Regions from separate parts of the Intrasporangium mesophilum genome, predicted to be linked through region 1. Evidence: predicted binding sites of a transcription regulator. Region 1 holds the regulator's gene; each other region holds the start of a gene.
The links. Region 1 encodes LexA, which represses DNA repair genes until DNA is damaged. Its sites were predicted from a motif close to TCGAACANNTGTTCGA; they were not measured.

Region 1 (3,269 bases):
ACCATCGCCGGCGAGGAATGCCGTCTTGCTCAGTTCCGGGTCGAGCGAGCGCTCCGTCCCGCGCGTCAAACAGCCCGGCCCATCGTGTGACAGGCGGGGCGCGGCGCTCACTCAACACCGCCCAGGCATGGCAGAACGCCGCACCCCGATCTGGGGTGCGGCGTCCGGGCGAGAGCGGCGGGGTCGAAGCGCCGCTACCGCCAGCCGCTGAAGGTGGAGCCAACGCGGCTGCCATGGAGCCGGGCCTGTCACCAGAAGAGGGCCCGGCGGCGCGGCGTCAGGGCGTCGGGATGACGAGCCGCTGACCGATGTGGATCTGCGAGGTCGACAGGCTGTTGGCGAGCTGAAGCTCGACGATGCCGCTGGTGACCGGCAGGTCCGGCAGCTCCCGCGAGGCGATGCCCCACAGGGTCTGGCCCGGCTGCACGGTGATGACCCGCGGCTCGCTGACGGCGCCGGCGCGCTGGACGGCCGCTGCCACCCCGAGCACGGCAACAACGGCGGCGACGAGGAGCGCGATGACGAGCCGCCCGCGCCGGGTCAGACGAAGACGTGAGTGCGCCCTAGATGCCGGACCGAGCGCATCCGGACCGGTGGGCACGAGCACGAGATGGCCACGCCCGCGCGGGGACGGGAGCGGGTCGCACAGGGCCCCCTGAGCCTGCTGCCGGTGCGCTGCCTCGACGACGATGGCGCTCATGATGACCTCCCCTTGCTGCCGAACGAACAGGTGTTCGATAGAACGTCTGTACGAGTTGTAGCACGTCTGTTCGACGAAGTCGAGACACGCATCGAACAGGTGTTTGGCAACTGTGTTCGAACCTCGTACGCTGTTCTCACACCACCAACCACACCAGTCACCACTGACACTGGCCCTCACGAGCGCTCGAGCGGCGCTCACCGCAAGCCGGACATCGGGGTCTGACGAGCACGACGAAGGGGACATCATGGGCGTGACCGAGTTTCCCGACCGCGACAAGGGCGACGGGCTGACCGTGCGCCAGCGGCGTGTGCTCGAGGTCATCCGCAACTCCGTGGACCGGCGTGGATACCCGCCGAGCATGCGTGAGATCGGTGACGCGGTCGGCCTGGCCAGCCCGTCCAGCGTCTCGCACCAGCTCAACGCCCTCGTGACGAAGGGCTACGTCCGTCGCGACCCCAACCGTCCGCGCGCGATCGAGGTCGTCTCGCCCGACGCCCGCCCGTCGCAGCGCCGTGGCGACATCGACCTCAGCGTGCAGCGCCACGACCTCGAGACCGACAGCGGCGACTCGCGTCCCCAGGCGGCATACGTCCCGGTCCTGGGTCGGATCGCCGCGGGAGTGCCGATCACTGCTGAGGAGCTCGTCGACGACGTCTTCCCGCTGCCGAAGCAGATTGTCGGCGAGGGCGAGCTCTTCCTGCTCAAGGTCGTCGGAGACTCGATGATCGACGCCGCGATCTGCGACGGCGACTGGGTCGTGGTGTCACGACAGCAGACAGCCGACAACGGCGACATCGTCGCGGCCCTGCTCGACAACGAGGCCACGGTCAAGACGTTCAAGCGCAAGGACGGCCACGTCTGGCTGCTCCCCCACAACCAGGCTTTCGAGCCGATCGACGGCGACGACGCGACGATCCTCGGCAAGGTCACCGCCGTCCTGCGCCGCGTCTGAGCCGTCACCGGTCAGCTCAGCGGCGGTTCCTCCTGCAGCGATGCCAGCCACCAGCTGGGCGAGTCACCGAAGTCGGCCAGCTCGGACGGCGTCATCGTCGCCACGACCCGAAGCCACGCCTCGACCCGACCCAGTCGCGCCAGCTGCAAGGCCGCCGGCAGGGCCGCCCGGAGCTCACCGACGGGCCGAAGGTCACCCCACACCTCCGTTGCGGCGTCCGCCACCCGGCGCAACCGTGGGTCATCCACCCCGGCCTCCAGCCGGCTCGACATCACCCGCAGGGGGATGAGCAGTGACCAGAGCGGGTTCGCGATCACGGCGTCTCCGAAGTCGAAGAAGCGCAGCTGCCCGTCTGTCGCAAAGACGTTGTGCTCGTGAAGGTCGTTGTGCACCAACGTGTCCGGTAGGTCGAGCGCCTCGACCTGGGCCGCCCAGCCACGGATCACAGGATCGAGTGCGCACACCGTGGCGGCCTCGTCCGCAGGCATCCGTCGAGGGTCACCGGCTGGCAGGCCCGCGAGCGACGCGGCCCGGGCGGTCACGTAGTCGGCAGCATCCGCCGTGCGGATTCTCGTGAGCCCGGCAGCGGCGAGCTCAGCCTCGCGCCCCAAGAGCTCGCGCTGCAGGTGCATCGCCTCGACGGCGACCGTGCACCATGCGTCGATGTCGTCCTCTGGCACCATTTCGGCATAGACCGGCCCTTGGTCGGGCACGAGGTGTAGGCCACGCTCGATGTCCGCCGCGGCCACCGGGACCACCCGATCCCCGGCCAGGCGGTCGAGCACGACGAGCAGGTGCGCCTCGAAGCTCTGGTGTGCGCAGTTCTGCTTGGCCCAGAACAGTCCGCCGTCGTCGGCCCGGGCGCGCCACACCGTAGACCAGGGTCGCTGGTGCACCGGCTCGAGGCCGACGAGCTCGTGCCCGAGAGATCCCAGCGCGCCTCCCACCCACGCCTGCAGCTCGGCCGCGAAGTCGGCGGACGTCCAGCGCTCGGACGGGCCGGGGCCCGACTCCGGCAGGGCGGCATACCACCGCGGGTCAGTGCTCAAGGGCACTCCAGAGGCGGCGCAGCGTGGGGCCGAGCCTCTCGTGGACTCTCGTGGTGGCCTGGGCGTCGCCACGGGTGGCCGACCGCGTGACGATCGCCACCGGTATGCCGCGTTGATGGGCATGCCGGACGAAGCGGTAGCCGCTCATGACCGACAACGAAGAACCGAGCACCAACACGGCACCTGCGTCGTCGACAAGTCGAAAACACCTGTCCACCAACGCCTTTGGCACGGACTCTCCGAAGAAGACGACGTCCGGCTTGACGGTGTCGTTGCCGCAGACCAGGCATCGGGGTGTGTGGAAGGAGTCGACCAGCTCGTCGGCGAGCACGATGTCGCCGTCGGGGCGCACCTGCTCGCCCCATTGGGACCCGACGCGTGCCGCGGCCTCGGAGAAGCGTGCCATGAAGCCGGGGTTGGCCTCGGTCATCCGCTCGTGCAGACCCAGCCGGGTCGTGATCTCCCCGCAGATGAGACAGACCGCACGCTCGAGCGACCCGTGCAGCTCGACGACGTCCCGGGCACCCGCGGCCTGGTGCAGACCGTCGACGTTCTGGGTGATGAC
Region 2 (3,269 bases), on a different contig from region 1:
CGGCCCGTCGCTGACGAGGAACCTCTCGACGTCGATGTCGTCGCCGTCCGCGTCGGTGCCGGTGATACGCACTGGCGTCACGGTCCATGAGTGCATGGCGTCGACCGTGGCGATCGTCACGCCCGGACCTGTCGCGACGTGCGTCAGCCCGGGCTCGGGGTCGTACCCACGCATGATCCGTAGCACCTCGTCGACACCGTCGGCCGCCAGGCGACAGTCGATCGGCGCCCGGTCGGCTCCGGCCGTGAGCTCGGCGTCGATGCGGTGCACCAACGCTTCGTGCGCCTGCCTGCGGCGGATGTAGCCGGCCGTGCGGTCGTCGGCCCACATCCACAGCTCGGTCTCGGGAGGCAGCTGCGTCAGCATTCGCTGGAGGCGCTCGCTGGACTGGTCGAAGAAGCCGAGGAGGCCGGCTCGGTCGGTGGGGCGCTCGCGTCGTGTCGCGTTCATGGCCTCGAGGTCTGCCGGATCGGTGAGGCGACGCTCGGCGATCTCCCCCCAGAACCACTGGACCTCGCCGAGGTGCCAGATCAGGTCGTCGGTGTCCCAGTCGGGGCAGGTCGGGACACGGCTGGCCGCGGGGGCCTGCGCGAGCACGGCGCGGAAGCGCGCGGAGTCCTGCGCCAGGTGCGTGAGAAAGGGAAGGTCGCCAGCGGTCGGGCGAAACGGCATACATCGTCTCCTGTCAGCGGACACCCGCCACACGGAACTGAACGGAAATGCGCGGCCCGACCGGGTCGGATGTCTTCGGGATCGAATGATCCCACGTCCGCTGGCACGAGCCGCCCATGACGACGAGGTCACCATGGGCCAGCGGGAAGCGCAAGCTCTTTTGGCGGGTCCCGGCGACGAGATGGCCGTCGCGCGGGCGCATCGCCAGTGTCCGAGCCGAGCCGAGCGACAGGATCGCGACCATGGTGTCGAGATCCTTCGAACGGCCGATGCGGTCGCCGTGCCACGCCACGCTGTCGCGGCCGTCGCGGTAGAGGCACAGGCCCGCCGTGACGAAGGGCTCGCCGAGCTCGGCGGCATAGTGGGCGCTCAGCGCGTCGCGGGCGGCGACGAGCATCGGGTGGGGGAGCGGCTCGTCAGGCGCGTAGAAACAGGTCAGGCGTGGGACGTCGACCACCGAGTCATACATCTGCCGCCGCTCGGCTCGCCATGGCACGTCGTGCAGCAACGCCGTGAACAGCTCGTCGCCGGCGGCGAGCCACCCTGGGCGGACGTCGACCCACGCCCCCTGGCCGAGCACGTGGCGGCGCAGGCCGGCGCGGACGTCGCGCAGGGTCATGTCGTCGGTGAGGTCGAGCAGCGACCCCTGAAGGGTGAGGTCCATAGGACTACGATAACCCAGATCCTCGAACAGGTGTTCGACAGGCTGTGGGTCGTGTGGAAACACTTCCCCGCCGAGCGATCCGTGCACGACGCGCCCCGGCACGTCGATTTGACCACTCGACTCGTGAGGGACAATGGCGCCATGCCGCTCTACCGTGACGAGGCGATCGTGCTGCGCACCCACAAGCTGGGCGAGGCCGACCGCATCATCACGATGCTGACCCGCACCCGCGGCCGGGTCCGCGCCGTGGCCAAGGGCGTCCGCCGGACGAAGTCGCGGTTCGGCGCCCGCCTCGAGCCGGGCATGGTCGTCGATGTCCAGTGCTACGAGGGTCGCAACCTCGACACCGTGACCCAGGCGGAGACCCTCGCGCCGTACGGCGACGCCATCGCCCGCGAGTACGCCGCGTACACCTGCGCGACCTCGATGCTCGAGACCGCGATCCAGCTCACGGAGGAGCACGAGCCACAGACGCAGCAGTACCTCCTGCTCGCCGGCGCTCTTCGCTCGCTCGCCGAGCGCGCCCACGACCCCGGCCTCGTCCTCGACGCGTACCTGCTGCGCTCACTCGCCGTGGCGGGCTGGGCGCCGAGCTTCGTCGACTGCGCCAAGTGCGGCGCGCTGGGGCCCCACCGTGCCTTCAACGTGCAGTCCGGCGGCGCCGTCTGCCCCGTATGCCGTCCACCCGGGTCGAGCGCGCCTGCGCCCGAGACGTTCGAGCTCCTCGCGGCACTCCTCTCGGGTGACTGGGACGTGGCCGACTCGAGCGACCCGCGTCACCGCCGCCAGGGCAGCGGGATGGTGGCAGCCTTCCTCCAGTGGCACATCGAGCGCGGCCTGCGGTCCCTGCCTCTCGTCGAGCGTGCCTGAGCCCACCCAGCGACCTCGACGGAGACCCATGACCCCGCCCTACGCCAGGCCCTTCGCGCACCCGTCCGGCGCCACGCCGCCGACGATCCCGAGCGGGCTGCTGCCGCGCCACGTGGCCATCGTCATGGACGGCAACGGCCGCTGGGCGAACCAGCGCGGCCTGCCGCGGACGAAGGGCCACGAGGCCGGGGAGGCATCACTGCTCGACGTGGTCGCCGGGGCCATCGAGGTCGGGGTGACCCATCTGTCGGCCTACGCGTTCTCGACCGAGAACTGGCGCCGCTCGCCGGACGAGGTGCGTTTCCTCATGGGGTTCAACCGTGACGTGATCCGGCGGCGACGGGACCAGCTGCACGAGTGGGGCGTCCGGATGCGCTGGGTCGGCCGAACGCCGCGCCTGTGGAGGTCGGTGGTCAAGGAGCTCGAGATCGCCCAGGAGCTCACGAAGCACAACACCGGGCTCACGCTCTACTTCTGCGTGAACTACGGCGGTCGCGCGGAGCTGGCCGATGCGGTGCAGCGAATCGCCTACGACGCCAAGGCAGGTCGGCTCAAGCCCAGCGGCGTCGACGAGCGGACCATCCAGCGCTACCTCGAGGAGCCGACGATGCCTGACGTCGACCTGTTCGTCAGGTCGTCGGGTGAGCAGCGCACGAGCAACTTCCTGCTGTGGCAGTCGGCCTATGCCGAGATGGTGTTCCAGAACCGGCTCTGGCCGGACTACGACCGGCGTGACCTCTGGTCCGCGATCGAGGAGTACGTCGCGCGCGACCGCCGGTACGGCGGAGCGGTCGACACGCCCCGGAGCCGCTGAGCCACCCGGTCGTCGTCACCGCACGCGGCGTTCGGTCAGGTGGGAGGACTGCAGTCGGCGCAGGTGCCGAAGATCTCCAGGCTGTGGGTCACGCCGGTGAAGCCGTGCTCGCTCGCCACCTGGTCGGCCCAGCTCTCGACGGTGGGCCCCTCGACCTCGACCGTCTTGCCACACTCCCGGCACACCAGGTGATGGTGGTGGTGGTTCGAGCAGGCGCGGTAGACGGCCTCGCCGTCGTCGGTGCGCAGC
Region 3 (3,269 bases), on a different contig from region 1:
GCACGGCGTTGGGCAGCGCCCCGAGCGAGTTGCCGTCGAGGTAGATGACGCCGTCGGGCAGCGTGAACAGGTCTCGCGTGGCCCGCAGCGGTGAGGCGGCGTCCGCGGCCTCGGCGCGGGCCCGGAGCGTGTCGAGCGTCTGGGAGGTCATGGGCGCAACGTATCCCGTGCCGCGGTCGCCACGTCAGTCGCGCCTTCGCGACACTGTCTCGCATCCCAGACCGCCTCGACCCGCAACACACCCGGAAACCGAGAGCTCCGGCCAGCTGCAACCGTCGCGAGCTCTCGGTTTCCGGGTGTGTTGCCGCGACAGTTACGCTCGCGCCCATGGCACCACGCACCACCGCGCCCTGTATCGGCGTGCTCGCCGTCCAGGGTGACGTGCGAGAACATCTGGCGACCCTGACCGCACTCGGCGCCGAGGCGGTCACCGTCCGACGACCCGAAGAGGTCGAGCGGGTCGACGGGCTCGTCATCCCCGGCGGCGAGTCGACGGTGATGGACAAGCTCGTCCGAGCCTTCGAGCTGCAGGAGCCGCTGCGCAAGCGGATCGCCGACGGCATGCCCGCCTACGGCTCGTGTGCCGGGATGATCATGCTCGCGGACCGCATCGCCGACGCGCGGCCGGACCAGGAGACCCTCGGCGGCCTCGACGTGACGGTCCGCCGCAACGCCTTCGGCCGCCAGGTCGACTCCTTCGAGCAGAACCTCGAGTACGCCTGGCTCGACGAGTCGCACGCGGGCACCGTGCACGCCGTCTTCATCCGCGCGCCCTGGGTGGAGGAGGCCGGTTCGGGTGTCGACGTGCTTGCCCGCGTGAGCGAAGGCCCCGCCGCCGGTAGGATCGTCGCGGTCCGGCAAGGGAACCTCATGGCGACCTCGTTCCACCCCGAGGTGCTGGGTGGCGACCGCCGGATCCACGCCGAGTTCGTCTCGATCGTCAGAGCGCACCGCCGGTAGCTCGGGCGCGACACCCGGCGACGCGATCACCGGCGGCGACACCCGGCATGCGCGACATCCAGGAACGCGACACAGCACACGAACGCGAGGACACTGCATGAGCGGCCACTCCAAATGGGCCACCACGAAGCACAAGAAGGCTGCCATCGATGCCAAGCGCGGCAAGCTCTTCGCCAAGCTCATCAAGAACATCGAGGTCGCGGCCCGCCAGGGTGGCGGTGACCCGACCGGCAACCCGACGCTCTACGACGCGATCCAGAAGGCCAAGAAGTCGTCGGTGCCCAACGACAACATCGACCGCGCCGTCAAGCGCGGGTCGGGCGCCGAGGGCGGCGGGGCCGACTACCAGACGATCATGTACGAGGGGTATGCCCCGAACGGCGTCGCCGTGCTCATCGAGTGCCTCACCGACAACCGGAACCGCGCGGCGGCAGAGGTGCGCACCGCGCTGACGCGCAACGGAGGGCAGCTGGCCGACCCCGGGTCCGTGGCGTACGTGTTCAACCGCAAGGGCGTCGTCATCGTGCCCAAGGACGCCGGCTCGGAGGACGAGATCCTCGAGGTCGTGCTCGAAGCCGGCGCCGAGGAGGTCAACGACAATGGCGACACCTGGGAGATCGTCTCCGAGGCGACCGACTTCGTGGCCGTCCGCAAGGCCGTGCAGGACGCGGGGATCGACTACGACTCCGCTGAGGCCTCCTTCGTGCCGAACCTCCAGGTCCCACTCGACCTCGACGGCGCCAAGAAGATGATCCGGGTCATCGAGGCGCTCGAGGACAGCGACGACGTGCAGAACGTCTTCGCCAACGGCGACATCCCCGACGACGTCCTCGCCCAGCTCGACGACGAGGACTGAGCGCCACCGACACACGCACCCGACGTTCCGCGGTGCGAGGGAGGCACGCCGGTGACGGCGTGCCTCCCGTCCTTTCCCGGCGGGGTGGATACGGTGGGAGCCGAACACCTGTTCGCATGAGGCCGCCCAGCGTCGCGCCCCGACCACAACCCGAGGAGGTATGCCGTGCGCGTCCTCGCCGTCGACCCCGGGCTGACCCGCTGTGGCGTGGGAGTCGTCGACGGCGTGCCCGGGCGGCGCTTGTCCCTCGTCGAGGTCGGAGTGATCCGGACACCCTCCGGCGACCCCACGCCGAAGCGCCTGGTCGCCGTGGAGGACGAGCTTCGTCTGTGGTTCGACCGGCACCGCCCCGAGGCGGTCGCGATCGAACGGGTCTTCGCCGACACCAACGTCTCGACCGTCATGGGCACCGCGCAGGTCACCGGGATCGTCATGATTCTCGCCGAGCGTCGCGGCCTGCCCGTCGCGCTGCACACCCCGACCGAGGTCAAGGCCGCGGTCAGCGGCAGCGGGCGTGCCGACAAGGCCCAGGTCACCACGATGGTCACCCGGCTGCTCGGGCTCGAGCGTGCTCCCAAGCCCGCAGACGCCGCCGACGCACTCGCGCTCGCGATCTGCCACGTCTGGCGCGGTGGCACCCAGAGCCGGCTGGAAGAGGCGCACCGCGAGGCCCTGGCCCGCGGTGGCACCCGCCCCGGCGGCATACCGGCGGCCCGAAAGGTCCGGACACCCACAGGTCGTCCGGCCCGCAACCTCCCCGCACACCCGACCACTGGAGCCCAACCTCGATGATCGCCTCGCTGTCCGGCACCGCCCTCAAGGTCGGCCTCGACTCGGTCGTCGTCGGGGTCGGGGGAGTCGGCATGCTCGTCCACACGACTCCGGCAACGGCCGCGTCGGTGCACCTGGGGCAGCCGACCGAGCTCGCGACCTCCCTCGTCGTCCGCGAGGACTCCCTGACGCTCTACGGCTTCGCGACAGACGACGAGAAGGTCATCTTCGAGACGGTCCAGACCGTGTCGGGGGTGGGGCCCCGGCTCGCGCTCGCCATGCTTGCCGTGCACTCGCCCGACGCAGTCCGCGTCGCCCTGGGCACCGGCGACCTCGTCGCACTCACGAAGGTGCCCGGCATCGGCCGTAAGGGCGCCGAGCGGCTCGTGCTCGAGCTGAAGGACAAGATCGGGGCGCTCCCGAGCTCCACCGGGACCGCGGAGCCCGTCCACCTCGACTCCGGCGAGCTGTGGCGCGAGCAGGTTCGCGAGGCCCTCGTCGGTCTCGGCTGGACCGCTCGCCAGGCCGAGGACGCACTGGACAAGGTGGCCCCCAAGGCCGCTGAGGGCGCCGGCGTCTCGGCCCTGCTGAGGGCCGCGCTTCAGGAGCTCGGCAGATGAGCGAGGCCCGCCCCGCGCCCTGGGAGTCCGGCGACGGACCCGCGCTCGAGCCGGAGATGGCG

Region 2: the regulator LexA is predicted to act here: its motif matches at 1,359-1,374, upstream of ACYVLP_RS11310 (alpha-ketoglutarate-dependent dioxygenase AlkB).
Region 3: the regulator LexA is predicted to act here: its motif matches at 1,917-1,932, upstream of ruvC (crossover junction endodeoxyribonuclease RuvC).

The regions. Positions count from the first base shown of each region.
Region 1 covers NZ_BAAGRF010000029.1:170,655-173,923, forward strand. Annotated here, with positions in the region: gene ACYVLP_RS20670 (LysM peptidoglycan-binding domain-containing protein) at 278-700, opposite strand; gene lexA (transcriptional repressor LexA) at 948-1,655, shown strand; gene ACYVLP_RS20680 (phosphotransferase) at 1,667-2,704, opposite strand; gene ACYVLP_RS20685 (Sir2 family NAD-dependent protein deacetylase) at 2,694-3,269, opposite strand, start outside.
Region 2 covers NZ_BAAGRF010000012.1:129,832-133,100, forward strand. Annotated here, with positions in the region: gene ACYVLP_RS11305 (maleylpyruvate isomerase family mycothiol-dependent enzyme) at 1-672, opposite strand, end outside; gene ACYVLP_RS11310 (alpha-ketoglutarate-dependent dioxygenase AlkB) at 686-1,336, opposite strand; gene recO (DNA repair protein RecO) at 1,478-2,206, shown strand; gene ACYVLP_RS11320 (isoprenyl transferase) at 2,235-3,020, shown strand; gene ACYVLP_RS11325 (Fur family transcriptional regulator) at 3,056-3,269, opposite strand, start outside.
Region 3 covers NZ_BAAGRF010000003.1:325,964-329,232, forward strand. Annotated here, with positions in the region: gene kynU (kynureninase) at 1-151, opposite strand, end outside; gene pdxT (pyridoxal 5'-phosphate synthase glutaminase subunit PdxT) at 328-960, shown strand; gene ACYVLP_RS02910 (YebC/PmpR family DNA-binding transcriptional regulator) at 1,058-1,816, shown strand; gene ruvC (crossover junction endodeoxyribonuclease RuvC) at 1,982-2,608, shown strand; gene ruvA (Holliday junction branch migration protein RuvA) at 2,605-3,207, shown strand; gene ruvB (Holliday junction branch migration DNA helicase RuvB) at 3,264-3,269, shown strand, end outside.